3 regions of the Caballeronia sp. SL2Y3 genome follow, and region 1 is predicted to be linked to each of the others. Evidence: predicted binding sites of a transcription regulator. Region 1 holds the regulator's gene; each other region holds the start of a gene.
What was found. The regulator LexA, encoded in region 1, represses DNA repair genes until DNA is damaged. The targets are predictions, from matches to a motif close to ACTGTATNNNNATACAGT.
Positions count from the first base shown of each region.

Region 2: recA (recombinase RecA) is a predicted target of LexA. The motif match lies at 6,590-6,607, and genes of this name have one in related genera.
Region 3: LDZ26_RS09175 (ATP-dependent helicase) is a predicted target of LexA. The motif match lies at 7,492-7,509, and genes of this name have one in related genera.

Region 1 is NZ_CP084260.1:1,237,271-1,247,291, reverse strand. It holds gene LDZ26_RS05905 (asparaginase) at 1-462, opposite strand, end outside; gene LDZ26_RS05900 (CysB family HTH-type transcriptional regulator) at 496-1,422, opposite strand; gene LDZ26_RS05895 (sulfate/molybdate ABC transporter ATP-binding protein) at 1,462-2,532, opposite strand; gene cysW (sulfate ABC transporter permease subunit CysW) at 2,548-3,450, opposite strand; gene cysT (sulfate ABC transporter permease subunit CysT) at 3,447-4,331, opposite strand; gene LDZ26_RS05880 (sulfate ABC transporter substrate-binding protein) at 4,473-5,519, opposite strand; gene lexA (transcriptional repressor LexA) at 5,768-6,436, shown strand; gene LDZ26_RS05870 (hypothetical protein) at 6,577-6,912, shown strand; gene LDZ26_RS05865 (DUF2939 domain-containing protein) at 6,993-7,586, shown strand; gene LDZ26_RS05860 (universal stress protein) at 7,611-8,120, opposite strand; gene nodI (nodulation factor ABC transporter ATP-binding protein NodI) at 8,416-9,369, shown strand; gene LDZ26_RS05850 (ABC transporter permease) at 9,375-10,021, shown strand, end outside.
Region 2 is NZ_CP084260.1:439,362-449,382, reverse strand. It holds gene LDZ26_RS02160 (pilin) at 1-240, opposite strand, end outside; gene LDZ26_RS02155 (TerC family protein) at 371-1,069, opposite strand; gene sucD (succinate--CoA ligase subunit alpha) at 1,193-2,074, opposite strand; gene sucC (ADP-forming succinate--CoA ligase subunit beta) at 2,174-3,340, opposite strand; gene LDZ26_RS02140 (DUF2889 domain-containing protein) at 3,473-4,099, opposite strand; gene recX (recombination regulator RecX) at 4,220-5,398, opposite strand; gene recA (recombinase RecA) at 5,418-6,488, opposite strand; gene LDZ26_RS02125 (response regulator) at 6,751-7,458, shown strand; gene LDZ26_RS02120 (sensor histidine kinase) at 7,471-9,066, shown strand; gene LDZ26_RS02115 (MFS transporter) at 9,294-10,021, shown strand, end outside.
Region 3 is NZ_CP084260.1:1,934,065-1,944,085, forward strand. It holds gene LDZ26_RS09140 ((Fe-S)-binding protein) at 1-685, opposite strand, end outside; gene LDZ26_RS09145 (FadR/GntR family transcriptional regulator) at 805-1,575, shown strand; gene LDZ26_RS09150 (CreA family protein) at 1,861-2,340, shown strand; gene LDZ26_RS09155 (AraC family transcriptional regulator) at 2,420-3,268, shown strand; gene LDZ26_RS09160 (AzlC family ABC transporter permease) at 3,418-4,095, shown strand; gene LDZ26_RS09165 (AzlD domain-containing protein) at 4,092-4,415, shown strand; gene LDZ26_RS09170 (DUF4088 family protein) at 4,558-5,322, shown strand; gene LDZ26_RS09175 (ATP-dependent helicase) at 5,335-7,458, opposite strand; gene LDZ26_RS09180 (hypothetical protein) at 7,588-7,848, opposite strand; gene LDZ26_RS09185 (hypothetical protein) at 7,932-8,333, opposite strand; gene LDZ26_RS09190 (RNA-binding S4 domain-containing protein) at 8,620-8,841, shown strand; gene LDZ26_RS09195 (MATE family efflux transporter) at 9,004-10,021, shown strand, end outside.

The DNA.
Region 1 (10,021 bases):
TGCGGCATGCTTCGAAGCCGCGACCGTGACCGCGTTGAGCAAATTGAGCGGGCCATCGGCGGATAGCGCGGTCGATGGCCGCATCGCCGCGGTCAGCACGACAGGCTTCGTGGTCTTCACGGTCAAGTGCAGCAGATACGCCGTTTCTTCGAGCGTGTCCGTGCCATGCGTGATGACGATGCCGTCGATGTCGTCCTGCGCGGCGAGTTCGTTGATGCGCGCGGCGAGCGTCGTCCAGAGCGCCAAGCTCATGTCCTTGCTGTCGATGCTCGCGATCTGTTCGGCATGAATTCGCGCGACGGACGCGAGCGCAGGCACCGCATTGAGCAGCTTGTCGACGCCGACGACGCCCGCCTTATAACCGGCCGTGGACGCAGCATTGCCGGCCTGTCCGGCGATCGTGCCACCCGTTGCAAGGACGGCGATGCGAGGGGGAATGCGAGGGAGAGTCTGTGTGTTCATGCCGGCGATTGTAAATCAGCCGGCATGCGTGTTTCAGGCCGCTTCGCGCAGTTGTGCGGCGATCTGCGCTTCGTCGAGTTGCGGCGCGAACATTTCGATCAGCCGGTACGCATACGCGCGCAGGAACGCGCCCTTGCGCAAGCCCACGCGCGTGGTGCTCGCCTCGAACAAGTGCTGCGTATCGAGCGCGACGAGTTCGGTGTCGCGCTTGGCGTCATAGGCCATCGCCGCGACGATGCCGATGCCCATGCCCAGTTCCACATACGTCTTGATCACGTCCGCGTCGATGGCGGTGAGCACGATGTCCGGCATCGCGCCCGCGCTCGCGAACGCCTGGTCCACGTGTGAACGCCCCGTGAAATCCTGATCGTAGGTGACGATCGGATATTCGGCGATCTGCTCCAGCGTAATGTCTTTGCGCCCCACGAGCGGATGATCCTTCGGCACCACGACCGTGTGATGCCACGAATAGCACGGAAACGTGACGATGTCGGGATAGCGGTCCAGTGCCTCGGTCGAAATGCCGATATCCGCCTCGCCGTTCACGATCATCTGCGCGATCTGTTGCGGACTGCCCTGCCGCAGCGCCAGATGCACCTTGGGAAATACTTCGGTGAACTGACGGATCACTTTCGGCAGCGCGTAACGGGCCTGCGTGTGCGTCGTGGCGACCACGAGATGCCCGTTGTCCTGATCTGCGAACTGGCGCGCCACGCGCCGCAGGTTCTCCGCATCGAGCAACATGCGCTCGATCAGCTGATGCACCTGCTTGCCCGGTTCGGTCAGCCCCGTAAGCCGCTTGCCCCGCCGGATGAAGATATCGACGCCCAGTTCGTCTTCGAGATCCTTGATCTGCTTGGACACGCCCGACTGCGACGTGTACAGCACGTTCGCTACTTCCGTCAGATTCATGTTCTGACGCACGGCCTCGCGCACGAAGCGCAGTTGCTGGAAGTTCATGGTTCGCCTCTCTTGTCTTGCTGCCGTTTTATGGATGTCTCATTGCGCCGGAAAGACGCGCAGCGCGCGCGGCACGGCGCGCACGCCATCGCCGATATCGAGCTTCAGCGCGCGCCATGCTTCCCGATCCAGTTCCGCTTCGAGCACGCCGCCTGCGTCGCCTTCGAGTTCGACACGCACCGAGCCGCCGAGCGTCACCACGCGCCGCACGCCGACCACGATACCGTCGCGATGCGCGAGACCCGCCGCATCGTCGGCGCGGTACAGCGCGAGGTCGTGCGGCCGCACATAAGCGAGCGCGCGGCCGCTGAAGTGCGCCTGTGCGGCGATGGCTTGCGCCGCGCCATCCGCGACGAAGCCGCCCGCATCGACATGACCTTGAAGGCGGTTCGCCGCGCCGAGGAATTCATACACGAACGACGTTTGCGGATGATCGTACACATCCTGCGGGCTGCCGACCTGCTCGACGCGGCCATGATTCATCACGACGATGCGATCCGCCACTTCGAGGGCCTCTTCCTGATCGTGCGTGACGAAGAGCGTGGAGATATGCAGATCGTCGTGCAGGCGGCGCAGCCAGCTTCGCAGTTCCTTGCGCACTTTCGCATCGAGCGCGCCGAACGGCTCGTCGAGCAACAGCACTTTCGGTTCGACAGCGAGTGCCCGTGCAAGCGCGATACGTTGCCGCTGCCCGCCCGAAAGCTCCGAAGGAAACCGCTGCGCGAGCCAGTCCAGTTGCACGAGCTTGAGCAATTCGTGCACTTTCTCGCGGATCACGGCTTCCGACGGACGCTCGCGGCGCGGCTTCACGCGCAGACCGAACGCCACGTTTTCGAACACCGTCATGTGCCGGAACAGCGCGTAATGCTGGAAGACGAAGCCCACTTGCCGGTCGCGCGCGCCCACTTGCGCGACGTCTTCGCCATTAAGCAGGACCTGACCGGCATCGGCATATTCGAGGCCTGCGATCACGCGCAGCAGCGTGGTCTTGCCGCATCCGGACGGTCCGAGCAGCGCGACGAGTTCGCCCGCGGGAAAGTCGAGCGTGACGTTGTCGAGCGCGGTGAAATCGCCGAAGCGCTTTTGCAGATTGCGAACGATGATGCTCATGATGTGTCCTTTGCCTTAGTTCTTGGCGCCTGCATCGGCGAGCGATTGCGACATGCGGCGTTCCGCGACGAGCTTGAGTCCGAGCGTCACGAGCGCGAGCAACGCGAGCAGCGAGGCGACGGCGAACGCGGCCGAGAAGTTGTATTCGTTATAGAGGATCTCGACGTGCAGCGGCATGGTGTCGGTCTGTCCGCGAATGTGGCCCGATACCACCGATACCGCGCCGAATTCGCCCATTGCGCGTGCATTGCAGAGAATCACGCCATACAGCAGGCCCCACTTCACGTTCGGCAGCGTGACGCGGCGAAAAATCTGCCAACCCGAAGCGCCCAGCACATGCGCGGCTTCTTCCTCGTCGTTGCCTTGCGCCTGCATCAGCGGAATCAGTTCGCGCGCGACGAACGGAAACGTCACGAAGATCGTCGCGAGCACGATGCCCGGCACCGCGAAGATGATCTGCACGTCGTGCGCCGCGAGCCACGGACCAAACCAGCCTTGCGCGCCGAACATCAGCACGTAAATGAGGCCGGAAATCACGGGCGAAACCGAGAACGGCAAGTCGATGAGCGTGGTCAAGAGCGCCTTGCCGCGAAAGTCGAACTTCGCGATCGCCCACGATGCCGCGAGTCCGAACACGACGTTGAGCGGCACGGCAATCGCCGCCGTCGTCAACGTGAGCTTGATGGCGGACCACGCGTCCGGGTCTTTCAGCGACTCGAAGTAATAGTCGATGCCCTTCGCGAACGCTTGCGCGAACACCGCGACGAGCGGCACCACGAGAAAGAGCGCGAGGAACAGGAGCGCGATGCCGGTGAGCAGCCAGCGCACCGCGCGCGGTTCGGTGACGGGATCGAGCGTGCGCGCATCGCGCGGCGCAGCGGTGTTCATCGCGATGGCTTTCGTGTCGGATGTGCTCATGCGTGGCTCCCTTGCGCCGATACCGCGTGCGCAGGAACAGCGCCCGTGCGGCTCGTGCGCCGTTGCAGGAACCATTGCAGCGTGTTGATGAGGAGCAGCATCAGGAACGACACGCACAGCATGACGACGGCGAGCGCAGTGGCGCCCGCATAGTCATACTGTTCGAGCTTCGTGATGATGAGAAGCGACGTGATTTCCGACTTCATCGGCACGTTGCCCGCGATGAAAATCACCGAGCCGTATTCGCCGAGCGCGCGCGCGAATGCCAGCGCAAAGCCGGTAAGAAGCGCCGGAAAGAGCGACGGCAGCACGACGCGGCGAAACGTCAGCCAGCGCGTCGCGCCGAGGCACGCGGCGGCTTCTTCCTGCTCGCGCTCGAAGTCTTCGAGCACCGGCTGCACCGTGCGCACGACGAACGGCAAGCCGATGAACGTCAGCGCCACCAGCACGCCGAGCGGCGTGAACGCGACCTTCACACCGAGCGGCGCGAGATACTGCCCGATCCAGCCGTTGCCCGCATACACGGCCGCGAGCGAGATGCCCGCCACAGAAGTCGGCAACGCGAACGGCAAATCGACGATGGCGTCCACGATGCGCTTCATCGGAAAGGTATAGCGCACGAGCACCCACGCGACGAGAAAGCCGAACACCGCGTTGATGAGCGCGCCGCCGAGCGCCGCGCTGAAAGTTAGCCGATACGACGCCAGCACGCGCGGCGATGTCACCGCGCGGACGAACTGCGCCCAGTCGAGCGTCGCCGTCTTCGCGAACGTGGCGGCGAGCGGTATCAACACCACGAGGCTCAGATACGCGAGCGTGATGCCGAGCGTCAGGCCGAAGCCTGGCAGCGCGCTCGGCTTGCGCAAAGTGAAAGTCGTCATCCTTGCTTTGGTCCTGTTCCAGTGCGCCGGGGAGCGCGTGTCATCGAATGCTTGTGTGACCGGCGGCGTCATGGCGCGCCGCTTCGGTTTGCTTACGTTTTGCGCTTATTGCGGCGCTTATTGCGGCTCTTACTGCGGCTCTTATTGCGGTTGATAGATCGAGTCGAACACGCCGCCATCGGCGAAATGCGTCTTCTGCGCCTTGGTCCAGCCGCCGAACGTGTCGTCGATGGTGTAGAGCTTGATCTTCGGGAACTGCTTCGTGAGGTCGGCCGGCACCTTGTCCGAGCGCGGACGATAGAAGTTGCGCGCGGCGATCTGCTGACCTTCGTCGCTGTACAGATACTTCAGATACGCCTCGGCGAGCTTGCGCGTGCCGTGCTTGTCGACGACCTTGTCGACCACCGCGACCGGCGGCTCGGCCAGAATGCTCACTGAAGGCACCACGATCTCGAACTTGTCCGGACCGAACTCCTTCAGCGACAGAAACGCCTCGTTTTCCCACGCGATCAGCACGTCGCCCTGACCGCGTTGCACGAAGCTCGTCGTGGCGCCGCGCGCGCCGGAGTCGAGCACGCCCGCGTTCTTGTACAGCTTCGCGACGAAGTCCTTCGCGGTTTGTTCGTTGCCGCCGGGCTTGTGCTGCGCGTAGGCCCACGCGGCGAGATAGTTCCAGCGCGCCCCGCCCGATGTTTTCGGGTTCGGCGTGACGATGGAGACGCCCGGCTTCGTGAGGTCGTCCCAGTCCTTGATGTGCTTCGGGTTGCCCTTGCGCACGAGGAATACGATCGTCGACGTGTACGGCGAGGCGTTATCCGGCAGCCGCTTCTGCCAGTCGGCGGCCACGAGTCCCTTGCCCGCGAGCGCGTCGATGTCGTAGGCGAGCGCGAGCGTCACGACGTCCGCCTGCAGGCCGTCGATGACCGCGCGCGCCTGTCCGCCGGAGCCGCCGTGCGACTGCTTGAACGTGACGGTCTCGCCGGTTTCGGCCTTCCACTTCTTGGCGAATGCCTGATTGAAGTCCTGATACAGCTCGCGTGTCGGGTCGTACGACACGTTCAAAAACGACGTCTGCGCGTGTGCTTGCGTGCTCGTCGCGACAATCGCGCCGATGCCCGCCGCCGTCAGCGCGAGCGCGGTCAACGCTTTGCGTGCTTTGGTCCCCAATCCCGCTTTCGTGCTTTGCATTCCCCGTTCTCCGTCTTATCCAATTGACGGAATCAGTCTATCGGCGGGCCTATATGAACAGAAATAATCGTTTTTCAGTCTTTTATATCCAAACCTGCTAAAGCCTGAGGAGCGCGCTCGTGTGGGGTCGCACGTCGGCCCGTGTTGCGGTTTCGCGCGGAACTTAAAGTAATGCTTGAAAAGCGCGGAATACTGTATAAAAATACAGTCATCTGTTGATCCATACAGTGCACGAGAGGCCCGAGCCAGTGACCAGAACCTCAAAACTTACCGCGCGTCAGCAGCAGGTCTTCGAACTGCTCCAGCGCGCAATCGAGCGCACAGGTTTCCCGCCGACGCGCGCGGAGATTGCGGCGGAGCTCGGCTTTAGCTCCGCGAACTCTGCGGAAGAGCATCTGCGGGCACTGGCGCGCAAGGGCGTCATCGAACTGGCGGCGGGTTCGTCGCGCGGCATCCGGCTGATTGGCGACGCAGGCCGTTCAGAAGACGTTCCGCACCAGTTCACCTTGCCGCACGCGAGCATCATGCAGCTCTCGCTGCCGCTCGTGGGCCGCGTGGCGGCGGGCAGTCCCATCCTCGCGCAGGAGCATATTTCGCAGCATTACGCGTGCGATCCCGCGCTGTTCTCGAGCAAGCCCGACTACCTGCTGAAAGTGCGCGGCTTGTCGATGCGCGACGCCGGCATCCTGGACGGCGACCTGCTCGCCGTTCAAAAACGCACCGAGGCGAAGGACGGACAAATCGTCGTTGCGCGGCTCGGCGACGACGTCACGGTGAAGCGTTGGAAGCGCCGCCCGGACGGCGTCGAGCTCATCGCGGAGAACCCGGACTACGAGAACATTTTCGTGCGGTCCGGCAGCGGAGACTTCGCGCTGGAAGGCATTGCAGTGGGCCTGATCCGCTCGGGCGAGTTCTAGTCAGCGGCGGCAGCGCGCTTTCAAGCGTCGCTGTGCGCCTTTTCACGCCACGCACGACGCGGCGCGTTTCGATTACATCAAGCACGGACGGCAGCCGCTCGCGGCACGCCGGGGTGCGTCCTATCGTCTGGAGAGTCATGATGGAACGTTTTGCCCGTTTGCTGCCCTTTCGCCAGTTCGGCCGTCTGCGTCATCTGCGTGCGTTGATTCCTTGCGGCGCCGCAGCGCCTTCGCGGGCCAAGGCTGCGCCGGATCTCTTCGACTCCATGCCCGCGCTGCCGTCTCGCCAGCCAGCGTTCGCGCGCGTGTCGCTGACGCAGACGGTCCACGCGGAGCCGCCGCGGAGTGCTCCCGTACGCGTCTATCGAAGCGAGTCGCGGCTGATCCTGGTCGGCAAGATCAGCGAAGTGTCGCGCATGATCGACCGCTGCATCGACGAGGAGCGCGCCGGTCTCACGGGCGGAACGGTGGCGTGAACTGGCGGCGGGTCGGGGAATTTGTCGTGCGTCGGCGTGGTCCATTCTGCATTGACCTTTGCTGAAGGCTTCGCCGTCGCATGTCCCGCGCCGCTCGTTTCGTTGTCGCCACGCTCGCCGCCGTATTGCTCGTCGCGGCGCTCGGCTTCGTCTACGCGTCGCCGTATATCGTGCTGGACCGCGTCAAGCGCGCAGCCGACGCGCGAGACGCCCAAACGGTCAACGAATACGTCGATTTCCCGGCGTTGCGCGCGAGCTTGAAGGACCAGATCGCCGCGCTGCTCACGCGGCGCATCGATGTGCAGAAGAGCGGCAACCCGCTCGCCATCATCGGCGCGATGATCGGCGCGGCGCTGGTCGGCCCGCTCGTGGATTCGTATGCGACGCCGGACGGAGTCGCCGCCATCCTGAACGGCATACCGCCGCGCGGCAATCCCGGCGAACGTCCGCCTGCGGCGGGCCAGGCCGATGCCAATGCGTCCGCGCCTGCAAGCGCTTCCGTGAGTGCGTCCGAGCCGGCTCCGCAACCGCCGCAGACGACGGCCGGCTATCGCGGCATCAACACGTTCGTCGTGACGTACCAGCACGGCGCAGGCGATGCCCGTTATTCCGCCATCTTTCACCGCAGCGGCCTCGTGTCCTGGAAGCTCGTCGCCGTCGACCTCAACGGCTGACGCGCCTTCTCCAACCATCCACGCTCACGCGCCCGCTTCGGCCTTCGCCGGCTTCGCGGCATACGCAGCGGCATCTTCCGCTTCCGCCGATTCGCCTGCCTGACAGACGGCAACCAGAATGCTGCACGACACGCGATCGAGCAAAGGCGTGTTCCCCGCGCCCATCCACCAACGTGCCAGCCCGCTCCGGCAGCGGTGCCCGACGACGACGAGATCGACCTTTAGGCTGTCGGCCAGCGCGGCGATTTCGTCGATCGGATGGCCGAACGCGAAATGCCCCTGCGCTGACAAGCCGCGCTCGCGCAGCCACTCGACGCCTTCCTGCAGAATATCGCGCGCCGCTTCTTCGAAGCGCCCGCAGGCCATATCGGTCAGCAATCCGGCGCTCTGCGCAATGCTCGACCGCATGTCGACCACCGCGAGCACGTGCGTTTCCGCGTTGAGGTCGAGCGCGAGATTCGCGCCCTGTCGCAGCGCCTTGCGGCCCTCTCTGGAACCGTCGTAGCACAGCAGAATCTTTCTGTAGCTTGTCATGATGCCTCCCTGCCGCATCGCGGATTGACTGCGGCGTAACTTCATGATCCTGTGCCGCGCCAGACGTGGCAACGATGGAAAACGCTAACTTCAGGCATGAGCGCGCCGAACACGCGCCACGTTGAGCGAAGACTAGCTGGCCGCGTGCCAGATTGCGTTAAAGCCCGTCGCACAAGGCTCCGCGGCTTCCGGCATGCTCGCACGATTCGCCCGGCGCACCGCTTCTGCCCGCGCAAGCGCCGCGCCGGTGCGTTCGATTACACTAGCTCGCTGAACTTTCCCCGGCAGGAAACGCATGACACAGCGCACCACGCGCGAGCACGCCCCCGAATCGGCCGGCGCGCCCGCCATCGAATTCAGCGAAGTCATCAAAAGCTACGGCGCGAAGAACGTCGTCGACGGCCTGTCGTTCGACGTGCGCCCCGGCGAATGCTTCGGCTTGCTCGGTCCCAACGGCGCGGGCAAGACGACGACGCTCAGGATGCTGCTCGGCATGACGTCGCCCGATCACGGAAACATTCGGCTCGTCGGCGAACCGGTGCCGTCGCGCGCTCGTTTCGCCCGCGAACGCGTCGGCGTCGTGCCGCAGTTCGACAATCTCGATCCCGACTTCAGCGTACGCGAGAACCTCGTCGTCTTCGGCCGCTACTACGGCATCGCGGGCGCGCGCATGGACGCGCTCGTGCCGTCGCTGCTCGAATTCGCGCGGCTCGAAAATAAGGCCGATGCGCGCGTCGGCGAATTGTCCGGCGGCATGAAGCGGCGGCTGACCCTGGCGCGCGCGCTCGTCAACGATCCCGACGTGCTGATCATGGACGAACCGACGACCGGTCTCGACCCGCAGGCGCGCCATTTGATCTGGGAGCGTCTGCGCTCGCTGCTCGCGCGCGGCAAGACCATGCTGCTCACGACGCATTTCATGGAAGAAGCCGAGCGCCTGTGCGACCGCGTCTGCGTGATCGAGGAAGGCCGGAAGATTGCCGAAGGCCGTCCGCGCGACCTGATCGCATCGGTGATCGGCTCGGACGTGATCGAGATTTACGGCCCGGACCCGCAGGCGCTGGCCGCCGAACTGCAACCGCTCGTCGAGCGCATGGAAGTGAGCGGCGAGACGCTCTTTTGCTACGTCGACGATCCGCAAGCCGTGCATGCGCGCGTCAAGGGGCGCGAGGGCGTGCGTTATCTGCATCGACCGGCGAATCTGGAAGACGTTTTCTTGCGGCTGACCGGCCGCGAAATGGTGGATTAATCGCGATGGAAACCTTCGATCAGCCGCGCGTCGCAAGCAAAAAGCCCAGCGAGACGCACCCGCGCGACGCCGCGCCGTTGACGAACGCGCTGCCCGCGAACGCCACGCACTGGATGTCGGTCTGGCGGCGCAATTATCTCGTCTGGAAGAAGCTCGCGGTCGCCTCGATGATCGGCAACCTCGCCGACCCGATGATCTATCTGTTCGGCCTCGGGCTCGGTCTCGGGCTGATGGTCGGCCACGTCGAGGGCGTGTCGTATATCGCGTTTCTCGCCGCGGGCACGGTGGCCTCCAGCGTGATGATGTCCGCGAGCTTCGAAGCGATGTACTCCGGCTTCTCCCGCATGCACGTGCAGCGCACGTGGGAAGCGATCATGCACACGCCGCTCACGCTCGGCGATATCGTGCTCGGCGAAGTGGTCTGGGCCGCGAGCAAGTCGGTGCTCTCGGGCGTCGCGATCATGCTGGTCGCGGGCGCGCTCGGCTACGCGAGTTTTCCGTCGATGCTGCTCGCGCTGCCGGTCATCGTGTTGACCGGGCTGGCCTTCGCGAGCACCGCGATGATCGTCACCGCCATCGCGCCGAGCTACGACTTCTTCATGTTCTATCAGACGCTCGCGCTCACGCCGATGCTCCTGCTCTCCGGCGTCTT
Region 2 (10,021 bases), 800 kb from region 1:
GCTCGCGGCATTCTCGGCCACCGCGAGCCGCGCCGATGCCGCGAGCGACATGCCCTCGCCCACGCGGCTACGCGACAGATAGTCCTGATACGCGGGAATCGCGTAAGCCGCGACCACGCCGACGATCGCCAGCACGATCATCAACTCGATCAGCGTGAAACCGCGCGCGCCGGCCTGCGCGCGTTTCAGCCATGCACCGAAGCCGTCGCCCTCGCGCGACGCCTTTACATCCAAAGCCATGCTCGTCATTGCCACTCCCTGAAAGACACGAAGCGTCGGCCGCGATATGCGAACCGAACGCTTCGATGGTAGGGAGGGCGCGACGGCCGCGACAGTCGGCCATTCGGCTAACGCCTGCGTACGTGGGGAGTCAGCCCGTGCTCGCGAGCGCGCGGCGCTTCATCAGCCAGCCCGCCGCGATCACGAGCGCCGCGCCCGCGAGGCGCGCGGCATACCCTGCCGCTTCGGTGTTGAGCGCGGGCCAGCGGTCGATGAACGGATCGTCGATGATGAGTCCGCCCGCGATCCATCCGAGCAAGCCCGCGCCGAGCAGCACGACAATCGGGAAGCGGTCGAGCAGCTTCAGCACCAGCGTGCTGCCCCACACGATCAGCGGAATGCTCACGACGAGCCCAAAAATGACGAGCACGAAGCGGTGCTGCGGGTCCGCGGTCTCGGCGGCACCCGCAATCGCGATTACGTTGTCGAGACTCATCACCGCGTCGGCGACGATGATCGTCTTGACGGCCGCCCAGAGCTTGTCCGACGAACCGATGTCGGGCTCGTCGTGGCCGGGTTGCAGGAGTTTCATGCCGATCCACAGAAGCAGCAAGCCGCCGAGGAATTTGAGGAACGGGATATCGAGCAGAAAGACCGCGAACGCGATCAGCACGACGCGCAAAACAATGGCGCCGAGGGTGCCGAGCACGATGCCGCGCGTGCGCTGCGTGGCGGGAAGATCGCGGCACGCGAGCGCGATCACGACGGCGTTGTCGCCCCCGAGCAGAATGTCGATGACGATGATTTGCAGAACCGCGCCCCAATGGAGCGTCGCGAAAAATTCGAGCATGGGCAGAACGAGCTGTGACCGGAAACAAAAAAGCGAGGAAGCCAACGCTCCCTCGCTTTTTATTCGCCTTAACGAAAGGATTCAGTAAGAGTACCAAACCCTCGCGTTGCGCGCCCGACTGCCTTAGATCACCGACTTCAGCAGGCGGCCCATCTCGGACGGGTTCTTCGTGACCTTGATGCCGCACGCGTCCATGATTTCGAGCTTGGCGTCCGCGGTGTCCGCGCCGCCCGAGATCAGCGCGCCAGCATGGCCCATGCGCTTGCCGGGAGGCGCCGTCACGCCCGCGATAAAGCCGACGACCGGCTTCTTCATGTTGTCCTTGATCCAGTAAGCGGCGTTCGCTTCGTCCGGACCGCCGATCTCGCCGATCATGATGACGGCGTCCGTTTCCGGATCGTCGTTGAACATCTTCATCACGTCGATGTGCTTCAGACCGTTGATCGGATCGCCGCCGATGCCGACCGCCGACGACTGGCCGAGGCCGAGCGCCGTCAGTTGGCCGACCGCTTCGTACGTCAGCGTGCCCGAACGCGACACCACGCCGATGCGGCCCTTGCGGTGAATGTGGCCCGGCATGATGCCGATCTTCAGCTCGTCCGGCGTGATGGTGCCGGGGCAGTTCGGTCCGAGCAGCAGCGTCTTGCGATTTTCGCGGCGCATGCGGTCCTTGATTTCGAGCATGTCGCGAACCGGAATGCCTTCCGTGATGCAGATCGCGAGATCGAGATCGGCCTCGACGGCTTCCCAGATCGCGGCGGCTGCGCCCGCGGGCGGCACGTAGATGACCGAAACGGTCGCGCCGGTTTCCGCCTTCGCTTCCTTGACGGACGCGTAGATGGGAATGCCTTCGAAGTCTTCGCCGGCCTTCTTCGGGTTCACGCCCGCAACGTACGCTTCACGGCCGTTCGCGTATTCGCGGCACGCGCGCGTGTGGAACTGGCCGGTCTTGCCGGTGATGCCCTGCGTGATGACCTTCGTGTCTTTGTTGATCAGAATCGACATGTAGTGACCTCTGTTCGTTTGGCGTCGCCAAAGCAGTTGCCTTGCGCCGCCATTCGTATCTGGTGGAACGCTCTCTTAGGCTCGGTAAGCGAAGCGCGCTTACTTGCCTTCGGCAGCCGCGACGACCTTCTGCGCGGCTTCTTCCATGCTGTCGGCCGAAATGATCGGCAGTCCCGACTCCGCCAGCATCTTCTTGCCGAGGTCTTCGTTGGTGCCCTTCATGCGCACGACGAGCGGCACCTTCAGGTCCACGGCCTTCGACGCCGCGATCACGCCTTCCGCGATCACGTCGCAGCGCATGATGCCGCCGAAGATGTTCACGAGAATGGCCTTCAGGTTCGGGTTCTTCAGCATCAGCTTGAAGGCTTCCGTGACCTTTTCGGTCGTCGCGCCGCCGCCGACGTCGAGGAAGTTCGCCGGTTCGCCGCCGAACAGCTTGATGGTGTCCATCGTGGCCATCGCGAGGCCCGCGCCGTTCACGAGACAGCCGATGTTGCCGTCGAGCGAGATGTACGCGAGGTCGAACTTCGACGCTTCGACTTCAGCCGGATCTTCTTCGTCCAGATCGCGATAGGCGACGATTTCCGGGTGACGGAAGAGCGCGTTCGAATCGAAGTTGAACTTGGCGTCGAGCGCGATCACCTTGCCGTCGCCGGTGACGATCAGCGGGTTGATTTCGGCGAGCGATGCGTCGGTTTCGTAGAACGCCTTGTAGAGGCCCTGCAGGATCGCGCGTGCTTGCGGGATCGATGCGTCCGGAATGCCGATCTTGCGCGCGAGGTCGTCCGCGTCCTTGTCTTGCAGGCCGGTCGACGGCTCGACGGCGAACTTGTGCAGCAGTTCGGGCGTCTTTTCCGCGACTTCCTCGATGTCCATGCCGCCTTCGCTCGACGCCATCACGACGATCTTCTGCGAAACGCGGTCGAGCACGAGGCCGACGTACAGTTCCTTCTTGATGTCCGCGCCTTCTTCGATCAGGAGGCGGTTCACCTTCTGGCCTTCCGGACCGGTCTGGTGCGTGACGAGCTGCATGCCGAGGATCTGATTCGCGTACTCGCGAACCTGCTCGATCGACTTCGCAACCTTCACGCCGCCGCCCTTGCCACGGCCGCCCGCGTGAATCTGCGCTTTGACGACCCAGACCGGGCCGCCCAGCTCTTCCGCGGCCTTGACCGCATCATCCACCGAGAACACGGGTTTGCCGCGCGGGACCGCGACGCCGAATTTCCGCAGGATTTCCTTACCCTGGTACTCGTGAATCTTCATGCGTGATTCCTTCAGTCTGAGAGTTGGAGTGAACTTCTTCGATTTCGAATTGCTTGAACCGCTGATTGTTTGATTCTTGTCCGGTTGCCGGGAGCGTTCCGCGTCGCGCATGGGAGCGTGTCTGCGAGCGTGTCAGGTGTCCGGCCTTTCGCGTTCCGCCTGGCCACGGTCCTCCGCCCGCGATGGCTCATGGCCGAACCAGCGTGGATAGTATTCGCGCACGGCCGGGCCGTCGAAGCGCAGCGCGTGGCAGCGGCCGAGCTGGAACGGCGGCTGGACGGACGCCGACTCTGTTCCGCCTTGCGCGAAAGGACTGCCGCTCTCGATGGACCACACTTCGCCGGAGAACGCCTGGATGGCCGCGGTCGGCAACACGGCGCATAGCTCGGTGAGATGCGTGCAGCCCGCCGTTCCGCGCAGGCGCGCGCCGGCTTCGCGACGAAAATTCTGGAGCAGATTGAGTCCGATGAGCGCGCGATACGCCGAATTCGACTCGGCGCACAACGCCGCATAAGGCGCCCACTCGGAAGACGCCTCGGCGTCGACGATGGTGAGCTTGCGGTCGATGGTGATGCGCAGCCAGAGTTCATGGATCGGCAGGCCTTGCGGCCGGACGCCCGCCGCGAGCGGAAAGTCGCGGGGCTTGTCATCGGTTAGACAGGCTTCGATGTCCCACAGACCGTCGTCCCGCTCGAACGCTTCCAGCCGAATCGCGCGACGATGGCGCAACTGTCGGGAAACGGGCGGAGAAAGAGGCATGGGACCAAAGCCGGAACGGGAAACCGTTGAATTTTAGCATAGCGAGTATTTCGGGCCGTGCATGCGCCTGATGATTGGCGGATGCCGGCGCACGGCGCGTCACGAGGGCCGCGAGGTGCGTCACTCGTCGCTCGGCTCGTCGATCCAGTCTTCGTCGCCGCCCTTCAGTATTTTTCCGATGGTGCTGGCCGAAAAACCGCGCGCCGCAAGAAAGCGGGCCTGTTTTGCACGCTCGGCGGGTGTCTCGGGCACGACGCCGTACTTCTTCTCCCACACGGCCTGGGCGCGCGCGGTTTCGGTTTGCGCGAGCTTGTCCGCCGTTTCACCGATCAACGCCTCGCCGACCGCGTGCCGCTTCAGTTCGTTGATGATCCGGCTGCCGCCCATGCGCGGCGCGCGACGATGAACGACGCTCTCCACGAAACGCTCGTTGGACAACCAGCCGTCGCGTTCCAGGCTGTCGAGCGTGTTTTCGAGCGAGTCGGCTTCCTGCACGTACGGACGCAGTTTGCGCGACAGCTCCGCGCGACTGTATTCGCGGCGCGAAAGGTAGGCCAATGCGCGGCCTTTGAGTGAGCGTTGCGGTCGTCTTGGGTTGTTCGCGTCCGGTGCCTTGCGCGGTCGTTCGGTCGAGCGGCTGTATGTCGGGTCTGATGGTGGTTCGGGCGCGCACTGCTCGAATGGCTCGAACGGATCGGCGTCTTCGAAGCGATTCGAAAAAGGATCTGCGCTGTCGTCCGGTAAGCGCGCTTCTTTCGGCGGCTTAGGCGGCCCGTCAAATTTTTGGACCGGTTGCGTCGTGGCCTTAGCGAGAAGCGAGCGCGCCTGCGCTAGACGCGCGGCGCGATCAGGCTCTTGCGCCGCCAACGGCTCATGCGCGGCGCTTGCTGGCGCGTCGGGATTCGCATCTCTCTTCGGGCTCGCAGTCTTTGACGACTTGGCCACCGAGCGCGGCGACTCGGCCACCGCGAATGTTTCTGTTGGGATTGGCCGGTCGGGTTCATTCATGAGCCCTTGCGCCGTATCAGAAACACCACGCGCCGACGCGAATGGCTTCGCGCCGGCGCGTGACGTCGTACTTCGGGTCGACCAGCGCGATTTGCTGGATGCCGCGCGCCGCTCGCTGCTGCGCTCGTAGCGGTCTATGCCATAAGCGTGATCGGCCGACTCACCGCCGCTGCGCGCAGACGACTCGAACGCAGCATCGTCGCCCGACTCACCCGCGCCGTCAGACCGGCCCGCACGGCCCCGCCGAAATTCGGCGCTGCCAGCCTTCGATCCGAACCGGCGCTTGAACATCGACCGTGCGGCGCGACGCTTATTCGTCGTCCGCTACTGCTGCGCCCGCGGTGACACCGTCCGCCAGCGCCGCCACACCCAGCGATTCGCGAATCTTGTTCTCGATCTCGCGCGCGATGTCCGGGTTCTCGCGCAGGAATTCTCGCGCGTTGTCCTTGCCCTGACCGATGCGATCGCCGTTATAGCTGTACCACGCGCCCGCCTTGTCGACGAGTTTGGCCTGCACGCCCAGGTCGATGATTTCGCCCTGACGCGAAATGCCTTCGCCGTACAGAATGTCGAAGATGGCTTCGCGGAACGGTGGCGACACCTTGTTCTTCACCACCTTGACGCGCGTTTCGTTGCCTATCACTTCGTCGTTCTTCTTGATGGAACCGATACGGCGAATGTCCAGACGCACCGACGAATAAAACTTCAGCGCGTTGCCGCCCGTGGTGGTTTCCGGGTTGCCGAACATCACGCCGATCTTCATGCGGATCTGGTTGATGAAGATCACGAGGCAGTTCGTGCGCTTGATGGTTCCGGTGAGCTTGCGCAGCGCCTGCGACATCAGGCGAGCTTGCAGACCCGGCAGCGAGTCGCCCATTTCGCCTTCGATTTCCGCCTTCGGCACGAGCGCCGCGACGGAGTCGATGACGATCATGTCGATGGAACCCGAGCGCACCAGCGCGTCCGCGATTTCCAGCGCCTGCTCGCCCGTGTCGGGCTGCGAGATCAGCAGTTCCTGCACGTTCACGCCGAGCTTTTGCGCGTATTGCACGTCGAGCGCGTGTTCCGCGTCGATGAATGCCGCCGTGCCGCCGATCTTCTGCATTTCGGCGATCACCTGCAGCGTGAGCGTGGTCTTACCCGACGATTCCGGACCGTAGATCTCGACGACGCGGCCGCGCGGCAGGCCGCCCACGCCGAGCGCGATATCCAGTCCGAGCGAGCCGGTGGACACGACCTGAATGTCTTCGACCGCCTCACCCGCGCCGAGCCGCATGATCGACCCTTTGCCGAATTGCTTTTCGATCTGCGAGAGGGCGGCAGCGAGGGCCTTGCTCTTTTCCGCAGTCATGCCAGCCGGGCCTTTCTTGCTTTCTTCCATGAATCGTCCTTTGCTATGATGAACGGCGTCTGAGGCTTGTGCGCGCGGGCTCTAATGCGGATTCCGCATACTTTCACCCCGCTTTTCGCACAGATGCAGACACTGTATAAAAAAACAGTAGTTTTTGCAAGCCCGATTGCGACGGCGTGGCTTTTTTCCACGTCGCCCGAACCGCGCAAAAACCGCACAACACCCTGGAGACCGCCGCGCCGGGCGAAATGCGGTGCCGGCAATGCGCAACCGCGCATCAGGCGCACAGACGATGCGAATCCTCATTGCCGAAGACGACAGCATACTCGCGGACGGCCTCGTCCGATCACTCCGCCAATCGGGATACGCCGTCGACCATGTGAAGCATGGCGTCGAGGCGGACACCGCGCTGACGCTTCAACCGTTCGACCTGCTGATCCTCGATCTCGGGCTGCCGCTCATGCCCGGTCTCGAAGTGCTGCGCCGGCTGCGCGCGCGCAATTCGCAGATGCCCGTGCTGATCCTGACCGCGGCCGACAGCGTCGACGAACGCGTGAAGGGCCTCGATCTCGGCGCGGACGACTATATGGCGAAGCCCTTCGCGCTCAACGAGCTGGAGGCGCGGGTGCGCGCGCTCACGCGGCGCGGCGCGGGCGGCGGGCCGACGGTCGTCAAGCACGGTTCGCTGTCGTTCGATCAGGTGGGACGCATCGCGCATATCGGCGATCAGGTGATCGACTTGTCGGCGCGCGAGCTGGGCGTGCTCGAAGTGCTGCTGCAGCGGACCGGGCGGCTGGTGTCGAAGGAACAGCTCGTCAATCACCTGTGCGAATGGGGCGAAGAAGTCAGCAACAACGCGATCGAGGTCTACGTCCACCGGCTGCGCAAGAAGATCGAGCCGAGCGGCGCGCGCATCATCACCGTGCGCGGACTCGGCTACACGCTCGAAAAAGCGTCGAACGGCGCGTCGGCAAGCGCGCCGATGCCGCCGAGTCACTAAGCCGGGCCACGCATGGCCTCGCCTGTTTCCAGCGAACGCGCAGACGAGCCGGCGCGCACGCCTCCCTCGTCGGCAAACGCGGCCAACGCAGCCACCGCCGACTCCGACGCGCTGCGCGACGCGCGCTACGCCAATCCCTTCGCTCCGCCGGACGAACTGGAACCGGACAGCGCGACGCATCCGCGCTCGCTCTTCGGCGAAATTCTCGACTGGATGCTCGCGCCGCTTCTTCTGCTCTGGCCGATGAGCATTGCGGTCACCTATCTGGTCGCGAAGTCCATCGCGAACGGGCCGTTCGACCGCGCGCTCGAAGCGGATGCCTATGTCATCGCGCGTCAGATTCAGCCGGTCAACGGCGTCGCGGAACTCCGGCTGCCCGACGCGACGCGTGATTTTCTGCGCGCCGACAACGTCGACAGCGTGTTCTTTCAGGTGCTCGGCACGCGCGGAGAACTGGTCGGCGGCGACCGCGACATGCCCTTGCCGCATGAAGACGACCGGCCGCAGCCAGGCATCGTCGAGTTTCGGGACGACGTGCTGCGCGGCAACGATATTCGCGTCGCCTATACGACCGTCGACCTTCGCGCACTCGACGCCCCGAACGCGCAGCCGGTGCTCGTGCAAGTGGCCGAAACGCTCGACAAGCGAAGCCAGCTCGCCAACGACATCATCAAGGGCGTGATCCTGCCGCAGTTCGTGATCTTGCCGCTCGCCATCGTGCTCGTCTGGTTCGGGCTGTCGCGCGGGCTCGCGCCTCTGCATGCGCTGCAATCGAATATCCGCGCGCGCCGCCCCGACGATCTCTCGCCGCTCGAAGCCGGCCGCGCGCCGCCGGAAATCGCGCCGCTCGTCGCGTCGTTCAACGATCTGCTCACGCGGCTCGAACAGAACATGGAGTTCCAGAAGCGCTTCATCGCCGATGCCGCGCATCAAATGAAAACGCCGCTCGCCGGCCTGCGCATGCAAGCCGAACTGGCGCTGCGGCAGGACGTGTCGAACGAAGTGCAGCGTTCGCTCGAACAGATTGCGACCAGCTCGGAACACGCCGCGCGGCTCGTCACGCAACTGCTCGCACTTGCCCGCGCCGAGAATCGCGCGAACGGGCAGATTTTCTCGCACGTCGAGTTGACGGATCTCGCGCGCCTCGCCGTGCGCGACTGGGTGCAGGCGGCGCTCGCAAAGCGCATGGACATCGGCTACGAGGAGCCGCCGTATCCGGTCGAAGTGGAAGGCAACGCGGTGATGTTGCGCGAGATGCTCTCCAATCTGATCGACAACGCAATCCGCTACACGCCGACCGGCGGGCGCATCACGGTGCGCGTGCGGGCCGACGAGACGAATGTCGATCTCGTGCATCTCGAAGTGGAAGACACCGGCCTCGGCATTCCGCCGGCCGAACGCGAGCGCGTCGTCGAGCGGTTCTATCGCATCCTCGGCCGCGAAGGCGATGGCAGCGGCCTCGGCCTTGCCATCGTCAAGGAGATCGCGACGATTCACGGCGGCACGCTCGCCATCGAGGATCACGTCTATCAGGAAGCGCCGAGGCTTGCCGGGACGCTGGTACGCGTCAGCTTGCAGCGGGTTTATCCTGCCCGGGACAAACCCTGAGCGCTTATTCGCCAGCGCGTCGATGATTCAGCGCGATGTGCGCGGTTTGTTTGCCGAACTGAGCGCTTTATCGACGAGTTAGCAGAACTTCGTAGTTCCGGCCCCACCAAGAGCCTGCATAGACCGAGTCAGAACGCCGTAAGTTTTCGTTCCAATAATCCTTGCACCGGCGCCGCGCTTGCGGCCCGATGGAATCGGGATAGACGGAAAACCTAAGGAGACGATTCATGGCAACGGTCGAAGGGCGCATTTCGCACGCGCCGATGACGAACGAGGAGCGGAAGGTCATCTTCGCCTCGTCGCTCGGCACCGTGTTCGAGTGGTACGACTTTTATCTCGCGGGCTCGCTCGCGATCTACATCAGCAAGACGTTCTTCTCGGGCGTCAACCCGACGGCCGGCTTCATCTTCACCTTGCTCGGCTTCGCGGCGGGCTTCGCGGTGCGTCCGTTCGGCGCGATCGTGTTCGGGCGGCTCGGCGACATGGTCGGCCGCAAGTACACGTTCCTGGTGACCATCGTCATCATGGGTCTCTCGACGTTCCTGATCGGCTTTTTGCCCGGCTACGCGACCATCGGTATCGCCGCGCCGATCATCTTCATCGCGATGCGGCTGTTGCAAGGGCTCGCGCTCGGCGGCGAATACGGCGGTGCCGCGACGTACGTGGCCGAACACGCGCCCGCCAACAAGCGCGGCGCGTGGACCGCGTGGATTCAGACAACCGCGACGCTCGGCCTCTTCATCTCGCTGATCGTGATTCTGGCCGTGCGCACGGCGACGGGCGAAGAGCAGTTCGGCGCGTGGGCGTGGCGCGTGCCCTTCCTCGTGTCGATCCTGCTGCTCGCCGTGTCGGTCTGGATTCGCATGAAACTGCACGAGTCGCCGGTGTTCGAGCGCATCAAGTCCGAGGGCAAGACCTCGAAGGCGCCGCTCACGGAAGCGTTCGGCGAATGGAA
Region 3 (10,021 bases), 700 kb from region 1:
TGCGCTCGGCGCAGCCCTGCTGATGCATGAGACACGACATGTCGCCCGAGACGATGTACTCCGCGCCCGCGCCGATGTGGTCGCGCACCTTGTCCTGGCCCATGCGCACGGACACGGCCTCTTCGGTGACGGAAAACGTGCCGCCGAAGCCGCAGCATTCGTCGGGCCGCGCGGGCGAGACGAACTCGATGCCCTTCACGCGTTCGAGCAATGCGCGCGGCTTCGAGTACGGCGTGCCCGCGACTTCCGAATTCGACGTCTCGCGCAGATGCCGCACGGCGCTGCAACTGTTGTGCAGGCCGACGCGATGCGGGAATTCGGCCCACGGAAAGTCGCGCACCTCTAAGACGTCGTGCAGGAATTCGACCAGTTCATAGGTGCTTTTGCGCACCTTCTGGACCGCGCTCGTCTGCTCGATGGCCGTGAAGTGCTCGCGCACGTGATGCGTGCAACTCGCCGACGGGCCGACCACATAGTCGTAATCCGCGAAGTTTCGGGCGAAGACGCGCTCCGCGCCGGCTGCGTCCGCGTGCGCGCCGCTATTGGCCATCGGCTGGCCGCAGCATGTCTGATCCTGCGGATAGTCGACGTCGAGGCCGAGCCGCTCCAGCAATTCCAGCGTGGCGATGCCGATCTGCGGATAGAACGCGTCGATGAAACAGGGGACGAAAAGGGCAACTTTCATGGTGATCGCTTGGCGGACAGTCCGCGTTGGTCAGCTTGGTCTGACCAAGACTTTAGGGAAGCGGGGCTTTCGTGTCAAACTAGGGTAATCCAAAGCCTCTCGCCGCGTTGCTCCGACCGATGACCTTCCAGCCCGTCCACTCGCACGCCTACGCCCGCGTGCGCCTCTCCGATGTCGTGTCCGGCCAGATTCGTCAACTGATTTCGAACGGCACCCTGCTGCCCGGCCAGCGCCTGCCTGCCGAGCGCGATCTCGCCGAGCAATTGAACGTGTCGCGGCCGTCGCTGCGCGAAGCGCTCATTCGTCTGGAATCGGACGGATTCATCCGCGCGGCGGGGCGCGGCGGCTTCGTCGTGTCGGACGTGACGGCGCCGCTCGTCTCGCATCCGCTCGCCGCACTGCTCGAACAGCAGCCCGACGCGAGCGCCGACGTGCTCGAACTGCGTCACGGCCTGGAAACGCTCGCAACGGCCTACGCCGCCGAGCGCGCCACCGATGCCGATCTCGCGCGCATTGCCGCCGCGTTCGACGCGCTGCAGGCCGCGGTCGCCCAGAGAAGCACGCGCATCGCGGAAAAAGACGCCGCCTTCCATCTCGCCATCGCCGATGCGACGCACAACATCGCGCTGACGCACGTGATGCACGGCCTCAACGAAGTGATGCGCGAGTCGATGCTCACGTCGCATCGCCTGGTCGATTACGACGACGCCGTGGAAGCCGACCTGCTCGCACAGCACCGCGCGATGCTCGATGCCATCGTGGCGCGCGATCCGGCCCGCGCGCGCGACTGCGCAGGCGCGCATCTCGACTATGTGCGCGCGCTGTATCGCGACCGGCCAGCGAAGAAATCGCGCGACGGCGTATCTCATGATGGCATGACCAATCCGTAACGCTGCCGTAAGACCTGATAGGACAGCGCCTACACGCATTTCGGACGCGCACCGCTAACGCGGGCCTTCGCGGTCCGCGATACTGGAACCGTCGAAAACAAACATGCGCAAGGAGGACGATATGCCTTACCTACTCGGATGGCTGCTCGGTGTGCCGGTCGTGGTGCTGGTAATTCTTTATCTGATCTTCCATTGATGCCGGCGCCGCACGCAGCAGAAGAAACGAAGAGACCGAAGGGCGTCGCTACAATACGACGCCCTTTTTCTTTTATGCCTGGGATCTCGATGAAGCGCACCGCACCGTTTGTTCTGAGCGCATCGCTCCTGTTTCTTTTCGGCGCGGGCTTCGCGCACGCCGAGGAGATCGCGAGCGTCAATACCAACTTCCGCTTCACCGGCTCCGACCGCGTGAGCGTCGAGGCGTACGACGATCCGCTCGTCTCCGGCGTGACGTGCTACGTGTCGCGGGCGCGCACGGGCGGCGTGAAAGGCACGCTAGGCATCGCGGAAGACCCGACAGAAGCGTCCATCGCCTGCCGTCAGGTCGCGCCGATCAAGATCGCGCAGCCGCTCAAGCAGAAGACCGATGTCTTCACGGACCGCATGTCGTTCATCTTCAAGACGCTGCATGTCGTGCGTATCGTCGATACCAAGCGCAACACGCTCGTGTACCTGACGTACAGCGACCGCGTCGCGAGCGGCAGCGCGAAGAACAGCGTCACGGCGGTGCCGGTGCCCGAAGGCACGACGATCCCGGTCAAGTGAGCGCCGGACGCCTGCCGGGCACGGAAGCGGTAGACTGGGCGATCCGCCTTCGCGCCGTTCGCACCCTTCGCATCTACCGATGAGCGCCCCACGCGTTCGCAACGCCGCGCGTTACTGGCGCTCGCCGCTGGTGCCGGACGCGGATATGGTCACGGCCGAGTACTACGATCACGCGTTCACGCCGCACTGGCACGACGCGTACACGGTGCCGGTCATCGAAGCGGGTTCCGAGTGTTACGACTATCGCGGCTCGCATCATGTGGCGGAAGCGGGATCGGTGCCGGTCATCAATCCGGGCGAGGTGCATACCGGCGCGCGGGCCGTCGATACGGGATGGCGTTATCGCGTGTTCTATCTGCCCGTGCCGTTCGTGGAAGCGCTCGCGCGTGAACTGTCGCCGCGCGCGGCCTCGCCGTGGTTCTCGACCGAGATCATCCGAGACGACGACCTAGCGCGCCGGCTTTTGCGCGCGCATCGGGCGCTGGAAAGCCTGACGACCGATGCCACAAACGACACCGCCCGCGCCGATCCCCTCGCCGCCGAAACCGCGCTCGTCGATGCCGTGACGACCCTGCTCGCCCGGCACGCGCTGCAACGCCCGTCGTGCGGGCCGCCCGCCGCCGATGCCGCCCGCGTCGCCACGATGAAATCACGCCTCGCCGACGATCTGCTCGAACCGGTCACGCTTGCCGAACTGGCGCGCGTCGTCGGGCTTTCCACCTTTCACGCGGCGCGGCTTTTCACGCGCGAAACCGGTCTCGCGCCGCATGCGTGGCGCAATCAGTTGCGCATCGCGCGGGCACTGCCGGCGTTGCGCGCGGGGGCGTCGATCGCGCAGGTCGCGGCGGCGAGCGGCTTCACCGATCAAAGCCACTTCACGCGGCATTTCAAGCGCGCGTTCGGCGTCGCGCCGGGGCGCTGGCGGTGAGTGAGGGCCGGCACCGCAAGAACGTACAAGCCCGCGCACCGTAATGGGCCTATCCTCCGCGAATCAGGAGGACGACTTTGAACGCACCATCCGCACCATCCGGCAACGCCTGGCGCGAACTCGCCGCCGGCGCACGCGACACCATTCCGATGATGATCGGCGCCGCGCCCTTCGGCGTGATCTTCGGCACGCTGGTCACTGCCAGTCCGCTCACGCTCTGGCACGGCCAGTTGATGTCGCTCGCGGTCTTCGCGGGCTCGGCGCAGTTCATCGCGGTCGGCATGATCGCGGGACACGCGAGCTTCGCCGTCATCTGGGCGACGACCTTCGTCGTCAATCTGCGCCACGTGCTCTATTCGGCGACGCTCGCGCCCTACGTCGCTCACTTGCCCGCGCGCTGGCGCTGGGCGCTGGCCGGCCTCTTGACCGACGAAGTGTTCGCCGTCGCCTACGCGCACTATCGAGCGCGCCCGCCGGGCGAGACCGGGCCGCACTACTTCCTCGGCTCCGGTATCGCGATGTATGTGAACTGGCAAGCGTGGACGCTCATCGGGCTCTTCTTCGGCGCGGCGTTTCCGGGGCTCAAGTCGCTCGGGCTCGATTTCGCGATGGTCGCCACGTTCATCGCGATCATCGTGCCGCAACTGGTGGCGCTGCGCTTCGTCGCGGCGGCGCTGGCTTCGGGCGTGCTGTCGTTCGCGTGGCAAGGCTGGCCGTACAAGCTCGGGCTGCTCGCGGCCGTGCTCGCGGGCGTCGCCGTGGGTCTGCTGCTCACGCTCGTCGAACAAAGGCCCCGCGTCAAAGACGCCAAGGAGCGCGCGCAATGAACTACGTCGTCCTGATTGTCGGCATGGCGCTCGTCACGTATCTGATCCGCGCCGCCGTGTTCGTGCTCGGCGAGCGGCTGTCGTTTGCGCCGGTCGTGCGCACCGCGCTCGGCTTTGTGCCGGTGACGGTGCTCACCGCGATCATCGTGCCGATGACGGTTTCGCCGCACGGCAAGGGCGCCGAGCTGACGTGGCGCAATCCGCAACTGATCGCGGCGCTGGCGGCCATCGTCGTTTGCGCGCTGACACGCCGCGCGCTGCTGACGATCGCCGTATCGCTCGGCGTGTTCTTCGTCTGGCAGCTCGTCGTGCTGCGCTGAATACCAAAGCGAGGCGTCTTCCGAAAGCCCTCAAGTTTCCGGCCCGCCCGCCGTTATCTGAAACGAACGGACTCCGCCCGCGCGGCAGGCCGACAGCACTTCCCGCCATCGGGCCAGCCGAGCGCGGAACCCGGAAACCGACATGCGTCAAATCACTCTTTCGTTGCGCGATGAAACGATCGCGTCGCTGAACCGCGACTTCGAGGCGTTCCTGCGTCTGTCGCTCAAGCTCGACCCGCAGTTCGTCACGCCGTCGTTCGAGGACTTTCTGCGCGCGAAGCTGCTCGACAACGACACGCCGCTCACCGAGCAGGCCGTGCAGCGCATGCTCACGCACGGCCAGTATGCGTGGGCGAAGCGCGCGCTCGACAAGGAGTTCCCGGATGTCGTCGAAATCCTGATCCGGCAGGCGGCCGAGCACGGCTTTGCGTTTGCGATCCGCTCAGACTGGAGCGCCGAGGATCTCGTGAAAGCGTCGCGCGAATGGGCGACGGCCATCGTCACCGAAGCCAAGGGCGACGCCTCGCAGGTGGACGTGCTCGCCTCGCAGATCAAGTCGGCGGCGGTGGATATCCGCGAAGTCGAACAGAAGATGCAGACGCCCGCCTGGCGGCTCGCCGATTCGCTGCGCCAGCGCGTGTTCGATGCGAAGATCGCGGTCGAAACGAACGTCGGCTCGACTGCGCGCGAAAAGCTCGGCGAGCTGCGCGCGCTGCTGCGGCTCGGCATCTTCTACGGATCGATCCAGAAACAGGAAGCGCAGCAACTGCTGGAGTATCTGCGCTCGATGCGGCCGGAGCTGTTCGTCGACGAACCCTACGACGGCTTCACGCGCTTCGCGGCGTGGCTGCGCAGCATTTTCGGAAGCGCGCCGCGCGTGCCGAGCGCTTCACGCGCCCCGCGCTGAACGAGCGACGCCCTACTCCCACATTCCCTTCAGCCGCGCGGCGATATCGATCTTCGCTTTCGCCGCTGCGGCGAGCCCCGCCGCCGTCGGCGCGGCCGCGACCGGCACCGGCGGCCATGCGCCTGCCTCGAAGTGCTGCATCAGCTGCGGCGGGATGAAACGCGTGCGCTGCGCCCACACGTGGCGATCGCCCAGATTCGTCTGGTTGTGCACGTAAAAACGCTGCGGCGTGACGATGTGCAGATCTTCCTTCGCCCGCGTCATCGCCACATACAGCAGGCGGCGCTCTTCGTCGATTTCCTCGTCGCTGCCCGTGCCCATATCGGACGGAATGCAGCCGTCCACGCCGTTCAGCACGAACACGTTGCGCCACTCCTGCCCTTTCGCCGAGTGGATGGTCGAGAGAATCAGATAGTCCTCGTCGATGAGCGGCACGCCGGACTCGTCGCTCGTCGCGTCGGGCGGATCGAGCGTGAGTTCGGTCAAGAAACGCTCGCGCGTCGGGTACGTGGACGCGATGCTTTCCATCTGCAACACGTCGCCGATGCGGATAGCCGCGTCTTCGTGATTGCGTTCGAGGTGCGGCTCGTACCAGCGGCGGATCATCTCGAATTCGGCGGGCCACGGCGATTCGCGCCCGCACAGCTTGCCCATCAGCGCGACGAAGCGCGGCCAGTCTTCGCTCGCCCGCGCGGGCGCGCCGAACGCCGCGATCGCAGTCGGCGCGCGCTCGGCCTGCGCGACGCTATCCAGCAGGCGCCCGGCGATCGCCGGCCCGATGCCCGGCAGCAGTTGCGCGACGCGAAAGCCCGCGACGCGATCACGCGGATTCTCGGCCCAGCGCAGCACCGCGAGCACGTCTTTCACGTGCACGGAATCCAGAAACTTGAGGCCGCCGAACTTCACGAACGGAATGTTGCGCCGCGTGAGCTCGATTTCGAGCGTCGCGCTGTGATGCGCCGCGCGGAACAGCACCGCCTGCGACTTGAGCTTCATGCCGGCCTCGCGCGCCTCCAGCACTTTCTCGACGACGTAGCGCGCCTGATCGGCTTCGTCCGCGACGGAGACGACGCGCGGCCTTTGCGCCGATGCCTTGTCGGTCCACAGATCCTTCGTATAGCGCTCGGTGGCAAGCCCGATCACGGCGTTCGACGCTTCGAGAATCGGCTGCGTCGACCGATAGTTGCGGTCGAGCGTGACGGTCGCGGCGGGCGGGTCGAAGTGCTGCGGGAAGTCGAGAATATTGCGCACCGTCGCGCCGCGAAACGAATAGATGGACTGCGCGTCGTCGCCCACGACGGTCAGGCCGCGTCCGTCCGGTTTCATTGCGAGCAGGATGGTGGCTTGCAGGCGGTTGGTGTCCTGATATTCGTCGACGAGCACGTGGTCGAAGCGGCTCGACAAGTCGGCCGCGATGCTCGGCTCGGCGGCGAGGTGCGACCAGTAGAGCAGCAGGTCGTCGTAGTCGAGGACGCTTTGCGCCTGCTTCGCGCTCACGTACGCGGCGAAGAGGCGCTTCAGGTCCGCTTCCCACTCGCGGCACCACGGATACGCCTGGTCCAGCACGGTGGCGAGCGACGCGCCCGTGTTGACGACGCGCGAATAGATGGCAAAACATGTGGATTTGGCGGGAAAGCGTTTCTCTTTCGACGAGAGCCCGAGCTCGTGGCGCACGAGGTTCATCAGGTCGGCGGAGTCTTCGCGGTCGTTGATGGTGAACGACGGCGCCAGGCCGACGAGATCGGCGTAATCGCGCAGCAGCCGCGCGCCGATGCCGTGGAACGTGCCGGACCACGTGAGCCCCTGCGCGATGGCGCTCTTCGTGCCGAGCGCGCTCGTCGCGATGCGCGTCACGCGCCGCGTCATTTCGAGCGCCGCCCGGCGCGAAAACGTCAGCAGCAAAATGCGATGCGGATCCGCGCCCTTCACCAGCAGATGGGCGACGCGGTGCGCGAGCGTGTTGGTCTTGCCCGAGCCCGCGCCCGCAATCACAAGCAACGGACCGCCGCAGCGCCCCGGCGCGTCGACGCCGAATTCGACCGCCCGGCGCTGCGCATCGTTGAGCTTGGCGAGGTAGGCGGCAACGTTCTCCGAGGAGGCGTCGGCGGTGGCGGTGTCGTCCGGAAGGGTCAGCACAGAGAAAAGCGGGCGTCGAAAGAAGTGACGCACACTGTATATCCATACAACCCGCGCACGCAAGTCTTTGCCGCGGCACGTCTTTCCTGCGACGGGCCGCGGCTTGCCAGAAACGGCTCAGTCGGCCTCTCAGTCCGCCTTCTTGGCGTCCTTCAGGTTCGCTTTCGCAGCGGCTTCGTTCGCCTCCGACTGCGCTTCGGTCTTCTTCTTGTCCGCCTTCGCCTGCGCGACGGCGGATTCCTTGTCGGCTTCGGCCTGCTTCTTCGCGGCCTTCTTGTCGGCGTGGGTCGGCGCGTCGCTCGTCGTTTGGGCGAAAGCCGGTGCCGCGCTCACGCTCGTCAGTGCGCCCGCGATGAGCGCAGCCAGCAAGGTATGGGTGCGTCGATTCATGGCGTCCTCCGTGTGGTCGTTAGTGGTCTTTGTGTTCCCGCCGCGAAGCCGGAGACACCGAGGCTTCGCGGCGTTCTGCGCGATCAGTGCTGCTCGCCTTCATCCTTCGGCGTGCGGTCGGTCGCGGCGTTGAGGTCGTCCTTCGCGGCGGCCTTGTCGGCCTTGCGGTTGATCTTCGCGTTGCGGACCTGCTCCTTGTACTGCTGCTTGGCCTGTTTGTCGGCAGCCTTCATCTCTGCCTTCGACGCCTTCTTGGACGCGCGATATTCGGCGTTGGCCTCAGCGTCGGCGTTGCGCTTCTGCACGAGCGGATCGGGCGATGCCGGCGCGACCACGTTCTGCGGCGGCGGCGACACTTGCTGCTGGGCCTGCATCGGCGCCTGACCGGCAGCGGAATCGGCCGGCTGGGCGGTTTGCGCCTGTGCGCCGGTGGCAGCCATCGCGGCAAAAGCGGCGCCGATCATTAGAATTCGAGCCTTAGTCATGAGCTTGTCCTCTCTGGGTATGTCCGCCAAACGCGTTCGACAACTGCGAGCGCGATGACGCGACTTGTCGTTTAGAAGATGACCGAAGCTGCATCGATCAAACGTACAGACCGGCCGGACGACGCGCGAGTTTCGCGAAACGGGTCATTGTTACCGGCGGTTTCACTTCGCTACATCTGCTTAAAGCGGCGAACCGAACGGTCGATCGTGTATGAGCATGCCCTATGCCCGAAAGATATCCCGCGCTGGTTTATCATCGAAGCCTTTCTGCATCCGAACGCCCGCCATGCCGCAGCTTCAATTCACCCTCACGGGCGACTACGTCGAACTCCATAACCTGCTCAAGCTCATGGGCCTTGCCGATAGCGGCGGCTCGGCGAAGGCGCGCGTCGCGATGGGCGATGTCACCGTCGACGGCAAAGTGGAACTGCGCAAGACCTGCAAGATCCGCGCGGGTCAGGTCGTGATGCTCGACGGCCAGAAGATCCGCGTGCGCGCGCCCGACTGATACCGCTTGCGCCCATGCGCCGGCCGATTGCGAAAAGGCGGCCATAACGGAGCGCGTCATCGACATGCCGCGCGCGAGGCAATAAGCTAGGCGTCTTTCGTTCCGGTTTCAGCGCACGACACGGACGCGTCCGCGCGCCTTTGTCGCTTCTTTCTCTCGATCATGCAATCGCACACCAGCCGCGCGACCCGCGCGCATTCGGGACACGTGAGTCTGTCTCGCCATGCCGTCGATACCGCGCGCCTCGCCGCGCCGCTCGCCATCGCGCAACTGTCGCAAATGGCGATGGGCGTCACCGACACGATTCTGCTCGGCTCGCTCGGGCCGGACGCGCTAGCGGCCGGCGGTCTGGGCGCCAACATGTTCTTCGTCGTGGTGACGCTGCTGCAAGGCGTACTGACGTCGGTGAGCGTGGCCGTCGCCCATGCGCGCGGCGCGGATGCGGAACACCGCGTGCCCGGCATCTACTGGACGGGGCTCGTCTTGTCAGTGCTGCTCGCCGTGCCGGCGTTCGTGCTGCTGTCGTATGCCGAGCCGATTTTGCTCGCGTTCCACGAGCCCGCGACGCTCGCGCACAACGTCGGCGAATACTGCGCGGTGCTGCGCTGGGGCACGCCGGGCAGCCTGATCGGCATCGGCATGATGCGCGCGTTCCTGCCGGCCATCGGCGCGGCGAAGCGCCTGCTGTGGGTGTCCATCGGCGGCGTGTTCGTCAACGGCTTTCTGAACTACGGGCTGATCCACGGCGCGTACGGCCTGCCGCGCGAAGGCTTTCTCGGCTCGGCCGCGGCCACCGCGATCACCGTCTGGCTGACGGCCTTCGCGCTCGTCGGGCTGCTGCATCTGCGCCCGCGCTACCGCCATTTCGTCGCCGCCGCGCGGCCGCATCTGCCGCTCATGGGCGAACTCTTCGGCATCGGCTGGCCGGTCGCCATCACGTATGGCGTCGAATCGACGCTCTTTCTCGCGACCGGCATGATGGTCGGCCTGCTCGGCGAAGCGCCGCTCGCCGCGCATCAGATCGCGCTCAACGTGGCGTCGGCGGCATTCATGGTGCCGCTTGCCATCGGGCAGGCCGCGAACGTGCGCGTCGGCTACTGGGCCGGCGCGGGCGTGCCGGTCGCGGCGCGTCACGCGGGCTTCGTCGCGCTGGCGCTCGGCGTCGGCTTCATGATGTGTT